4 regions of the Pseudomonas sp. B33.4 genome follow, and region 4 is predicted to be linked to each of the others. Evidence: predicted binding sites of a transcription regulator. Region 4 holds the regulator's gene; each other region holds the start of a gene.
What was found. The regulator sigma-54, encoded in region 4, starts transcription at its own class of promoters, with help from an activator protein. The targets are predictions, from matches to a motif close to ANTGGCATNNANNTTGCTNT.
Positions count from the first base shown of each region.

Region 1: U6037_RS24690 (pilin) is a predicted target of sigma-54. The motif match lies at 1,901-1,920, and genes of this name have one in related genera.
Region 2: glnA (type I glutamate--ammonia ligase) is a predicted target of sigma-54. The motif match lies at 1,479-1,498, and genes of this name have one in related genera.
Region 3: U6037_RS08820 (circularly permuted type 2 ATP-grasp protein) is a predicted target of sigma-54. The motif match lies at 1,808-1,827, and genes of this name have one in related genera.

Region 1 is NZ_CP140706.1:5,594,041-5,597,249, forward strand. It holds gene U6037_RS24670 (DUF748 domain-containing protein) at 1-201, shown strand, start outside; gene U6037_RS24675 (DUF2845 domain-containing protein) at 201-497, shown strand; gene U6037_RS24685 (BON domain-containing protein) at 767-1,120, opposite strand; gene U6037_RS24690 (pilin) at 1,417-1,854, opposite strand; gene pilB (type IV-A pilus assembly ATPase PilB) at 2,080-3,209, shown strand, end outside.
Region 2 is NZ_CP140706.1:368,330-371,538, reverse strand. It holds gene thiI (tRNA uracil 4-sulfurtransferase ThiI) at 1-1,264, opposite strand, end outside; gene glnA (type I glutamate--ammonia ligase) at 1,593-2,999, shown strand.
Region 3 is NZ_CP140706.1:1,967,093-1,970,301, reverse strand. It holds gene U6037_RS08825 (alpha-E domain-containing protein) at 1-353, opposite strand, end outside; gene U6037_RS08820 (circularly permuted type 2 ATP-grasp protein) at 366-1,775, opposite strand; gene U6037_RS08815 (ribonuclease E inhibitor RraB) at 2,262-2,609, opposite strand; gene U6037_RS08810 (hypothetical protein) at 2,820-3,053, opposite strand.
Region 4 is NZ_CP140706.1:1,005,178-1,008,386, forward strand. It holds gene ptsN (PTS IIA-like nitrogen regulatory protein PtsN) at 1-217, opposite strand, end outside; gene hpf (ribosome hibernation-promoting factor, HPF/YfiA family) at 229-537, opposite strand; gene U6037_RS04290 (RNA polymerase factor sigma-54) at 611-2,104, opposite strand; gene lptB (LPS export ABC transporter ATP-binding protein) at 2,292-3,017, opposite strand; gene lptA (lipopolysaccharide transport periplasmic protein LptA) at 3,017-3,209, opposite strand, start outside.

The DNA.
Region 1 (3,209 bases), 2.0 Mb from region 4:
CGCGAGGGCGTAATCCAGTTCTGGAGTGGCAGCGATGTGTTGCTGCGTCAGTTGGGTCAGGACCGTGCCAGCAGCATCAAGGATTATCTGGTCGATAAAGGCCAACTGGCGGACGACCGCGTGTACTTCATCGACGCCAATCTCGGTGAAGCCGAGAGCGATGGCCGTGTGGTCACGCAAATGCATCTGGATGCCGAGTAATGAAACTGCAGTGGCTGGCCTTGCTCGCAATGACGTTCGCGGCCAGTCACGCCTCGGCGTCCGATACCCTGCGCTGCGGCAGCCAGCTGATCAGCCTTGGCGACCGCTCCAGCGAAGTCCTGCAAAAATGCGGGGAACCGGTCAGCCGTGATGTGCTCGGCTACAAGCGCAGCGCCAATCGTCGCGAAGAGTTTCAGGTCGAGGAATGGACCTACGGCCCGAGTAACGGCATGTACCAATACCTGCGCTTCGAAGGCAATCGCCTGCGCCAGATCACCAGCAAGCGCGGTAACTAAACCAACACCAAAGCCCTGTGGGAGCGAGCCTGCTCGCGAATGCGTCGTGTCAGTCAAAATCTTCGTCGGCTGACAGACCGCATTCGCGAGCAGGCTCGCTCCCACAATTGTTTTGTAGTGCTCCTGAAATAGAACAGGCCCCGACACAAGTGGCGGGGCCTGCAATGGTCACATCCGTGTGACCGTTCGCATGAACTCTAAAGTTGCGGCAGACGTATTGCTCGGCCCGTCTGTCGCGCCTTCTCCCGGTCCAGGCGAGAAGTCATGCCTTACTCGGCTTTCAGGCCGTCAGCGGAGACCGCTTTGACGCCTTTGATTTTCTTGGTGATTGCGACAGCAGTCGCTTTCTGAGCGTCTGTCACCGCAACAGTGGAGGACAGGGAAACCACACCTTTGTTGGTTTCTACTTTGATGTCGGTACCTGGAATGCCTTTTTCGGTGACCAGATCACTTTTTACTTTAGTGGTGATCCAGGTGTCGGAAGTAGCTTCTTTCGCCTTGGTGACTTCACCGGCAGCCAGAGTCATTGGAGCCTGGGTAGCCTGGGTGGTTTGTGCAAAAGCGCCGGTCATGGTCAGGGTCAGCGCGGTAGCAGCAGCGGCAGTGATAGCGAACTTCTTCATACGAGTAACTCCTGTTTTTCTGGAAAGTCTGCTGGTTGTCTTGTCAGCAGGGTTACCAAGGTAGTTGCGAACGCTGTGCCAACTTTTCAGACTTATTAATTTCCTTAAAAAACAATGACTTATTTAAATCGCCGATTTTCGGTTTCATGCAAAATGCATGACTTGTGCAATTTTCACATGCAAGTTGCGGCTTTTTGAAAAGTTCATAAGCTGCTGAAATTATTGATACTTTTATTTTCACCGAGTAACGAAAAATGCCCTGCGTGGCAGGGCATTCGGTTGTCACACGCTAGCAATCACGTACCGCTGGCGGTACAGCCTTTTGGCGAATAATCCGCGTTAACAGTAGTGCCACAGGTCCACAAGCCAGAGGTATTGCCGGTAGCAGCGCCCGAACGAGTGAGCGTGATGGTTTTGCCCAGTACCGGTCCCGGAGCGTTGAGCAACGTGCAACTGATGCTGCCCGCACCCGTCGCCGCTGTGCCTGTAACCGCCACCGTACAGTTGGAGGTGGTGGTTGTACCGCCATTTACAGTGGTTATATCCGGAGCGGTCCCTTGGTTGATGGTGTCCTCGAACGGCACCTTCATCGCGCTGATTTCCGCCAGCCCAGCCGTCACCTTCGACCGAGCCTGATACTTGGAATACTGCGGCAGGGCGATGGTCGCCAGAATCCCGATGATCGCCACCACGATCAACAGCTCGATCAGAGTAAAACCTTGTTGTTTTTTCATAGACACGCTCCATGCATGAGTCGAAATCTCATGATCTGCAAGAGACGCAGCATAGGCCATGCCAACGCCTCCAAGCCCCGCCCGTTGGGCGCGCGCCCTCTACAACGCCATTTCCTACAACCCGCAGCCGCACTATCTGACACTTTTTGTCACCTGCAACGGCCGTGTTTGGCGCTGTCACTTGACTAGGCTATAAGTCATGAACTGCAAGCACGCGGAATCCCCATGAATGACATCGCTTTGAGCGGTCTGGCCAAGCAATTGGTGCAGGCCGAACTGCTCACGGAAAAAAGCGCCCAGCAAGCCTCGCAACAGGCCCAGCGTAATCGCTTGTCGCTGGTCAGCTATCTGGTGCAGAACAAACTGGTCAAGAGCTCACAGGTCGCCGAAATCGCCTCCGAGCATTTCGGCATGGCCTTGCTTGATCTCAATTGCCTCGACAAGGAAACCCAGCCCAAAGGCCTGGTCAGCGAAAAACTGGTCCGCCAGCATCACGCCCTGCCCTTGTGGCGGCGAGGCAACAAGCTGTTCGTGGGGATTTCCGATCCGAGCAATCATCAAGCGATCAACGACATTCAGTTCAGCACCGGACTGAGCACCGAAGCCATCCTGGTCGAGGACGACAAGCTCACCGATGCCATCGAGAAGTTCTTCGACACCCACACCAGTGGCCTGGAGGACATGGCCGATGTCGATCTCGACGGGGTCGATGTCGAGTCCATCGACGACAACAAGCAAGACGCTATCGGCGGACTCGACGCCGACGATGCGCCGGTGGTGCGTTTCGTTCACAAGATGTTGCTGGATGCGATCAAGAGTGGCTCTTCCGACTTGCACTTCGAACCCTACGAGAAGAACTACCGGGTACGGGTGCGCACCGACGGCATTCTGCGCGAAGTGGCCAAGCCACCGATTCAACTGGCCGGGCGCATCGCCGCACGCCTGAAAGTCATGGCCAGCCTCGATATCTCCGAACGGCGCAAGCCGCAGGACGGGCGGATCAAAATGCGCCTGTCGAAGAGCAAGTCGATCGATTTTCGGGTCAACACGCTGCCGACCCTGTGGGGCGAAAAAGTGGTGATCCGGATTCTCGACCCGTCCAGCGCACAGATCGGCATCGACGCCCTCGGCTATGAGCCCGAGCAAAAGGATCTGTACATGGCCGCTCTCAAGCAGCCACAGGGCATGATTCTGGTCACCGGGCCCACGGGCTCGGGGAAAACCGTGTCGCTGTACACCGGCCTGAATATCCTTAACACCGTCGACATCAATATCTCCACCGCCGAAGACCCGGTGGAGATCAACATGGAAGGCATCAACCAGGTCAACGTCAATCCCAGACAAGGTCTCGACTT
Region 2 (3,209 bases), 640 kb from region 4:
CCTCGGCGGCATCCGGGTGACGGATGTCGATCACGATCTGGCCGGCCAGTGCTTCGCTGACTTCTTCAATCTGTACGTCCTGGCCCAATTCGTCGATCACGCGATCGATCGGCACCAGTTTGGCGTTTTCGAGCGCACGCTCGAGCACCGCCATGTCGAATTCTTTCTCTTCGTGCTCAACCCGACCACGTTTGGCGGCGGTCTTCGGATTGACCGAAATGACCCCGCAATACTCCGGCATGTGCCGGGCGAAATCGGCGGTGCCGATCTCGTTGGCGGTGTCGATGATGTCCTGCTTGTGCGCCACGATCAGCGGACGCAGGACCAGTTTGTCGGTCACGCAGTCGATCACCGACAGGTTCGGCAGTGTCTGGCTCGACACCTGGGAGATCGCCTCGCCGGTAACCAGCGCTTCGATGTGCAGGCGGTCGGCGATGTTCGACGCCGCGCGCAACATCATACGCTTCAATACGACGCCCATATGACTGTTATCGACTTTGCCGAGAATTTCGCCCAACACTTCTTCGAACGGAACACTGACAAATAGCACGCGTTGCGAGCTGCCGTACTTCTTCCAGATGAAATGCGCGACTTCCATCACGCCCAATTCATGGGCACGACCGCCCAGATTGAAGAAGCAGAAGTGCGTCATCAGGCCGCGACGAATGATCTGGTAGGCCGCAACCGTCGAGTCAAAGCCACCGGACATCAATACCAGCGTCTGCTCCAACGCACCCAGCGGGTAACCGCCGATGCCGTTGTGCTGGCTGTGGATCACAAACAACCGTTTGTCGCGAACTTCGATACGGACTTCGATTTCCGGCGCTTTCAGGTCGATACCGGCGGCACCGCACTCACGGCGCAGCTTGCTGCCGACGTATTTTTCGACGTCCATCGAGCTGAAGGCGTGCTTGCCGGCACGCTTGCAGCGCACCGAGAAAATCTTCCCGGCCAGCGCAGCGCCGTAGTGCTCTTTGCACTTCTCGGTGATGTCGTCGAAGTCGCCCAGCGGGTACTCGTCGATCTGCAGAAAGTGCGCGATGCCCGGCATGCAGGTCAGGCGCTCACCCATCTCTTTCAAGGCTTTGGCGTCGGTAACGCGGGTTTCCAGCTCGAGATTGTCCCACACACCGTTCACCACCACGGCCGGGTCCAGGTCGCGGAGCACGGTGCGGATGTTCTTGGCCAGCTGGCGGATGAATTTCGTCCGGACAGGTCGGCTTTTGATGGTGATCTCGGGGAAGACTTTTACGATTAGTTTCATGAAAACAGCGCGCGAACGGCCAGCCGAAAAAGGGGGGCGCGGATTATAGCGGAAATTGCTCAAGGTTTAACCAGTTAATGTGCAGAAGGTTTTGCATGCACCAAAACAGGTCATTTTCGAATCAAGACGCTACATTAGAGGGCGAGATTTCCAGCGTTCAGGCGTTTGAAGCCTTTATAAGCGTGAATTTGGGGCAAAAAACCCATGCTGGGGCACTGGCATGCAATTTGCTCCCTTGTGAGGCAGGTTGCCTTGGCAGAGTATTCGCGCCGGCATCACCCAAATTCAAGGGCATCCACTACCAAGCCCGAAGCCACCCGGAGGACATATGTCGAAGACGGTTCAACTCATCAAAGATCATGACGTCAAGTGGATTGATCTGCGCTTCACGGACACCAAAGGCACTCAGCACCACGTGACCATGCCGGCTCGCGATGCGCTGGATGAAGACTTCTTCGAAGTCGGCAAGATGTTCGACGGTTCCTCCATTGCTGGCTGGAAAGGCATCGAAGCCTCCGACATGATCCTGATGCCGGTTGACGAAACGGCCGTTCTCGACCCGTTCACCGAAGACGCCACCCTGATCCTGGTGTGCGACATCATCGAACCTTCGAGCATGCAAGGCTACGACCGCGACCCACGTGCGATCGCCAAGCGTGCCGAAGAACACCTGAAAGCCACCGGTATCGGTGACACCGTGTTCGCTGGTCCAGAGCCAGAATTCTTCATCTTTGACTCGGTGAAATTCAAGTCGGACATCTCCGGCTCGATGTTCAAGATCTACTCCGAGCAAGGTTCGTGGATGTCCGACCAGGACATCGAAGGCGGCAACAAGGGTCACCGTCCAGGCGTCAAAGGCGGCTACTTCCCGGTTCCACCGTTCGACCACGACCACGAAATCCGTACCTCCATGTGCAACGCACTGGAAGAAATGGGCCTGACCGTTGAAGTTCACCACCACGAAGTGGCGACTGCCGGGCAGAACGAAATCGGCGTCAAGTTCAACACCCTGGTGAAGAAAGCCGACGAAACCCAAACCCTGAAGTACGTTGTGCACAACGTTGCTGATGCATACGGCCGCACCGCGACCTTCATGCCGAAGCCACTGTACGGCGACAACGGTTCGGGCATGCACGTACACATGTCGATCTGGAAAGACGGCAAGAACACCTTCGCAGGTGAAGGCTATGCCGGCCTGTCCGATACCGCTCTGTACTTCATCGGCGGCATCATCAAACACGGTAAGGCCCTGAACGGCTTCACCAACCCGGCGACCAACTCCTACAAGCGTCTGGTACCAGGCTTCGAAGCTCCGGTAATGCTGGCCTACTCGGCTCGCAACCGCTCCGCTTCGATCCGTATTCCTTACGTGTCGAGCCCGAAAGCCCGTCGTATCGAAGCACGCTTCCCGGATCCGGCTGCCAACCCTTACCTGGCCTTCGCAGCTCTGCTGATGGCCGGTCTGGACGGTATCCAGAACAAGATCCACCCAGGCGACGCTGCCGACAAAAACCTGTACGACCTGCCGCCTGAAGAGGCGAAAGAGATCCCACAAGTTTGCGGCAGCCTGAAAGAAGCCCTGGAAGAGCTGGACAAGGGCCGCGCGTTCCTGACCAAGGGCGGCGTGTTCTCCGACGACTTCATCGACGCTTACATTGCGCTGAAATCGGAAGAAGAAATCAAGGTTCGCACCTTCGTACACCCACTGGAATATGAGCTGTACTACAGCTGCTGATCCGGTAGCGCCGCGTTTCTCGGCGTGACAAAAAGAGGCCTCCTTCGGGAGGCCTTTTTTATTGCCCGCAATTTACAGCTCGACGCAAATCCCTGTAGGAGTGAGCCTGCTCGCGATAGCGGTGGATCATTGGATGATGACGCTGACTGACACTACGCCATCGCGAGCAGGCTCACTCCTACAGGGGATTTGTGGTGTCTGAATGATCTC
Region 3 (3,209 bases), 960 kb from region 4:
TCCAGCCACGTCGAATTGATGTTTTCCCACATGTCCGCCGTGATGCGCCCGCGCACAGCGTGTGCACTGGCTCGCGCCGCGCCGAGGCAGCTGTAGATGCTCGCCGGGTTGGCCGCATCAAGGGCGAAAAAATGCAGCAGGCGCTCGGCATGCAGTGCGCCGTGACGTTCCAGATAATCGTCGAGGGTGCCGGTGATCAGCAGCGGCATGGCCAGCTCGTGCAAACCATCGCCGCGACCGTCCTGCGGCATCAGCGACAGCGAATAACTGATGTCGAGCATCCGCGCGAGGTTTTCCGCCCGCTCCAGGTAACGCGACATCCAATACAGATCCGAGGCAGTTCTACTTAACATGGCAAGCTTCCTTCAATCCTCGACCACCCAGGTGTCCTTGGTCCCACCGCCCTGTGATGAGTTCACCACCAGAGAGCCTTCACGCAGCGCCACACGGGTCAAACCGCCAGGCACCACACGGGTTTCGCGACCGGACAAGACAAACGGACGCAAGTCGATATGGCGCGGCGCGATGCCGTTTTCGACAAAGGTCGGACAGGTCGACAGCGACAGCGTCGGCTGTGCGATGTACGCGTGGGGCTTGGCCTTGATCCGCTCGCGGAACGCGTCGATTTCCGCCGTCGTCGACGCCGGACCCACCAGCATTCCGTACCCGCCGGAGCCTTGGGTTTCCTTGACCACCAGATCTGGAAGATTGGCCAGCACATGGGAAAGTTCAGACGGATTGCGGCACTGCCAGGTCGGCACGTTCTTCAGGATCGGTTCTTCGTCGAGATAAAAACGGATCATGTCAGTGACAAACGGATACACCGATTTGTCGTCCGCTACGCCGGTACCGATGGCGTTGGCCAGCACCACATTGCCCGAGCGATAGGACGACAGCAGCCCCGGCACGCCGAGCATCGAGTCCGGGTTGAACGCCAACGGATCGAGGAATGCATCGTCGAGGCGGCGGTAAATCACGTCCACCGCTTTCGGGCCGTCGGTGGTGCGCATGAAGACTTTGTCGTCACGCACGAACAGATCCGCGCCTTCGACCAGTTCCACGCCCATTTCCCGCGCGAGAAACGCGTGCTCGAAGAACGCACTGTTGAAGCGCCCCGGCGTCAGCACCACCACGCTTGGGTCATCTATCGGACTTGAGCTTTTCAGGGTATCGAGCAACAGGTTCGGGTAGTGATCGATCGGGGCGATACGTTGCGCGGCAAACAGCTCCGGAAACAGGCGCATCATCATTTTGCGGTCTTCGAGCATGTAGCTCACGCCGCTCGGTGTACGCAGGTTGTCTTCGAGTACGTAATAAGTGCCGTCGCCATCACGCACCAGATCGACGCCGGAAATATGCGAATAGATATCGCGGTGCAGATCCAGCCCCTGCATCGCCAACTGATATTGCTCGTTGGCCAGCACCTGTTCGGCGGGAATGATCCCGGCCTTGATGATGCGCTGCTCGTGATAGAGGTCGGCGAGGAACATGTTCAGCGCCTTGACCCGCTGGATGCAGCCGCGCTCGACGATCCGCCATTCACTGGCGGGGATGCTGCGCGGAATGGTGTCGAAAGGAATCAGCCGCTCTGTGCCCTGCTCGTCCCCATAGAGCGTGAAAGTAATCCCGGCGCGATGGAACAGCAGATCGGCCTCGCGTCGCCGTTGGGCCAACAGCTCGTCAGGCGTGTCGGCCAGCCATCGGGCGAACTCCCGGTAATGCGGACGAACCTGGCCGCCGGCATCGTACATCTCATCAAAATAGGTGCGGATCATGCCGTACTCCTTGTCACCCGGACCTACAGGCCTTCGCAAGGCCCGTGCCATCGGCATAAACGCTTTGATTTCAATCGGTTGGATATTCACGCCACAGGCGCCGCACCATTCCTGTGCGGCAAATGCCCCAACCGGATTGCCCCCGCTTCATTGCGACGCACTGCATCGCCTATCACCAGCATAGTCAGAGTTGATTTCACTGCCCGGCGCTGCCTGCGGATAATCCGCGCATTCGCTGCAAAACTTCACCGCGGACAGCGCCGCGAAGTCGCCAGCTCAACTGACCTGGACTGCTCCCGCAGCCCGCCCCGCTGTAACCCTGACCGGTTTCCTCTCCTTATCGGTCTTCCCTTTTAGCCACCCTCTCCGGTGGCTTTTTTTTGCCCTGGATTCTTGTTTCAGGGTTTTGCCGCAGCGTTTATGGACACCAGAAACGACAACGGCCAACCCGAAGGTCAGCCGTTGCTCGATTGTCGCTGCAAGAGATCAATTCAAACGGTGGCGGTTGCGCACCTCCTGTTTCACACCCCAGCCTTCGATAATGCCGCCCAGCGGTTCGACCACGGCAGAGAAACCCTGCTCAAAGTCGCCGATATCGTCATACGTCGCATACATCACCTTGCTCAATTCCAGCGCCCACGCACCGTCATCACGCACGCTGACCTGGGCATTGATGGATTCACCGCGAAATTTGCCTGCCGCCCTGCGCGCCCGCTCCTCGTCCGGGAAAATGGCGTAGAACTCGATGGGATGGAATCGGGAAAAATCGAAACCGCCTTCTTTCATGCGGCGCAGAACATTGCTGCTGATGTCTTCTTGATAGGCTGTGCTCATGAATCGTCCCCCTCGCATAGATGGATAGACTTTCCGTATTCCCGCCCCGGGCCTCTGGCCTAAGTACTACGGCAACGTGGTTGCACGCGGGAAACAAGCATGTAGCTGACAAGACCAGACCTTAGCGATCCGTTCGCTGATCTCGCTTGCAGAGTAGCCCCAAGTTAGAGCTGCTGCCAAGGCCTGGTGTTAAAGGTGACAGGAAGAATGTCAGATGGGAGTGATGCTGCGGATTTCAATGCTGTTCTGGGTTTTCAGGCTTTTCACGCCCGCATCGGCGGTGCGCCCTTCCAGATCGTTCAGGTCCAGTTCGGCGGCGACGGGCAGAAGCCGAGCCTTGATCAATCGAGCGGCCTCATCGTCGCTGGGGCATTCCGCGCGCTCGAACACCTCATCGACAATTTCACCATGATCGTCCACGAAAGTGACTTTCCACTTTTGCATCGGTGCCTCCTCGATCAAACCCGCAAATGGGCTTACACCTATCTCGACTGTGTACGCCGAAAGTTGGTTCAAAAGGATTACAGCGCACGAACATGAATAAAACGACATCTACTGTAGGAGTGAGCCTGCTCGCGATGTCGATTTCCCATCCAACGG
Region 4 (3,209 bases):
CCTTGAGGCGGCAGTGAGGAATGGCGATGCCGTTGCCAAAACCGGTGGAACCGAGTTTTTCACGGGCAATCAGGGCCTCGAAGACATCTTGCATCTCCAGATCCGGCACTTCGCGGGCGATCAGGTTGGCAATTTGTTCGAGGGCTTTCTTTTTACTGCCGCCCGGCACGTTCACGAGAGAACGGCCGGGGGTCAGGATACTTTCAAGTCGGATCATGGGGTGGGGGGTTATCGACCGGTCGCGCCCTGGAGCAGGCTCTGGGTCTTTTCCTTATGCTTTTTGAGTTGTTTATCCAGCTTGTCGGTCAAGGCGTCGATCGCCGCGTACATATCGGTATGTTCCGCGTTGGCGACCACTTCGCTGCCGGGTATATGCAAGGTGGCTTCGATTTTCTGCTTCAGCTTTTCGACGCACATCGTGACCTGCACGTTGGTGATCTTGTCGAAATGTCGCTCCAGTCGTTGGAGTTTTTCCTCGATATAGGAACGCAGAGGTTGGGTCACTTCCAGTTGGTGTCCACTGATGTTGACTTGCATACAGCTTCTCCTTCGTTGCCAGTGCATAAAGCGGCAGGCTGGATAGCCTGCCACTGGAACGCTGTAACGTGGCTTACATCAACCGCTTGCGTTCGCTCGAAGGCGCGATCCCGAGGGATTCGCGGTACTTGGCGACGGTGCGGCGAGCCACCTGAATGCCTTGTGCCTCCAGTAAACCAGCGATCTTGCTGTCACTCAACGGCTTTTTCTGATTTTCCGCGGCAACCAGTTTTTTGATGATCGCGCGGATCGCCGTGGACGAGCATTCGCCGCCTTCGGAGGTGCTGACGTGGCTGGAGAAAAAGTATTTCAGCTCATAAATACCGCGCGGGGTATGCATGAATTTCTGCGTGGTCACCCGCGAAATCGTCGACTCGTGCATGCCGACCGCTTCGGCGATGTCGTGCAGGACCAGCGGCTTCATGGCTTCGTCGCCGTATTCCAGAAAACCGCGCTGATGCTCGACGATCTGGGTGGCAACTTTCATCAGGGTTTCGTTGCGGCTCTGCAGGCTCTTGATGAACCAGCGGGCTTCCTGCAACTGGTTACGCATGAAGGTGTTGTCGGCGCTGGTGTCGGCGCGACGGACGAAACCCGCGTACTGGGCGTTGACGCGCAGGCGTGGCACCGATTCCTGGTTCAACTCGACCAGCCAGCGCTCATTGTCCTTGCGCACAATGACGTCTGGCACAACGTATTCGGCTTCGGTGGATTCGATCTGCGAACCTGGACGCGGATTAAGGCTCTGCACCAGTTCGATGACCTGACGCAGTTCATCTTCCTTGAGCTTCATGCGGCGCATCAACTGGCTGTAGTCGCGGCTGCCCAGCAGGTCGATGTAGTCGGTAACCAGACGTTTCGCTTCAGCCAGCCAAGGTGTCTTGGCCGATAGCTGGCGCAATTGCAGCAACAGGCATTCGCCGAGGTTGCGCGCACCGATGCCGGCTGGTTCGAACTGTTGAATGCGGTGCAGGACGGCTTCGATTTCGTCCAGTTCGATGTCCAGTTCCGGGTCGAACGCCTCAAGAATTTCTTCGAGGGTTTCGTCGAGGTAGCCCTGATTGTTGATGCAATCGATCAGGGTCACGGCGATCAGGCGATCGGTGTCGGACATCGGTGCGAGATTCAGTTGCCACAGCAAATGGCTTTGCAGGCTCTCGCCGGCAGAGGTGCGGGTGGTGAAGTCCCACTCGTCATCATCGTTGCTGGGCAGGCTGCTGGCGCTGGTCTGGTAGACGTCTTCCCAGGCGGTGTCGACCGGAAGTTCGTTGGGGATGCGCTCGTTCCATTCGCCGTCCTCGAGGTTGTCGACCGTCGGGGCGGTTTCCTGATAGGAAGGTTCCTGGATCTCGGTGTTGGGCTTCTGTTCGGCGTTGTCGGCCATAGGGTCGGAATTGTCGAAGTCTTCGCCTTCTTCCTGGCGTTCGAGCATCGGATTGGATTCCAGCGCCTCCTGGATTTCCTGTTGCAGATCCAGGGTCGACAATTGGAGCAGGCGGATGGCCTGTTGCAGCTGCGGTGTCATCGTCAGCTGCTGGCCCATTCTCAAGACTAGCGATGGTTTCATGGCAGGGGCTTAACACCTTATTCGCCGGCGCTATGCGCCATCCACTACAGGGCGCCGAAGCGCCAAACTTAAGCAAATTATATGCCTGAAACTGAAGTGTTTGCCTAGAGCGCTGTAACAATTAAAGCGTATTAAATCCTGCTTGAATCGATACAGCGCCCCGGCGGCGCACCGGGCACTGTTGCGCTTACAGGCGGAACTCGTGGCCCAGATACACTTCCTTGACCAGATCGTTGGCCAGGATGGTTTCTGCGTCGCCTTCGGCGATCAGTTGACCATCGTTGACGATGTAAGCGGTTTCGCAGATGTCCAGCGTCTCACGGACGTTGTGGTCGGTGATCAGCACACCGATACCCTTGGCCTTGAGGTGGTGGATAATCTGCTTGATGTCGCCGACCGAAATCGGGTCGACACCGGCGAACGGTTCGTCGAGCAGGATGAATTTCGGTGCGGTCGCCAGTGCGCGAGCGATTTCCACCCGGCGGCGTTCACCGCCGGAAAGGCTCATGCCGAGGTTGTCGCGGATGTGGCTGATGTGGAATTCCTGCAGCAGGCTTTCCAGCTCCTTGCGACGGCCGGCCTTGTCGAGTTCCTGACGGGTCTCGAGGATGGCCATGATGTTATCGGCCACCGACAGTTTGCGGAAGATCGACGCTTCTTGCGGCAGATAGCCGATACCGGCCTTGGCGCGACCGTGCATTGGCTGATGGCTGACGTCCAGATCGTCGATCAGCACGCGGCCCTGATCGGCCTGTACCAGGCCGACGATCATGTAGAAGCACGTGGTCTTGCCGGCACCGTTCGGGCCGAGCAGGCCGACGATCTGGCCGCTGTCGATCGACAGGCTGACGTCACGCACGACCTGGCGGCTTTTATAGGCCTTGGCCAGGTGCTGAGCTTTCAGAGTTGCCATTACTGGGTTTTCTCGTCGGTTTTCTTCTTCGGCTGGATCACCATGTCGATGCGTGGACGCGCCTCGGTGACCTTGCTGCCGGTAGCGCGACCGGCGCTGGCCAGTTTCTTCACGGTGTCATAGACGATTTTCTCGCCCTGAGTCGTGTTGTTGTCCTTGTCGACCACCTTGGCCTTGTCGATCAGTACGACG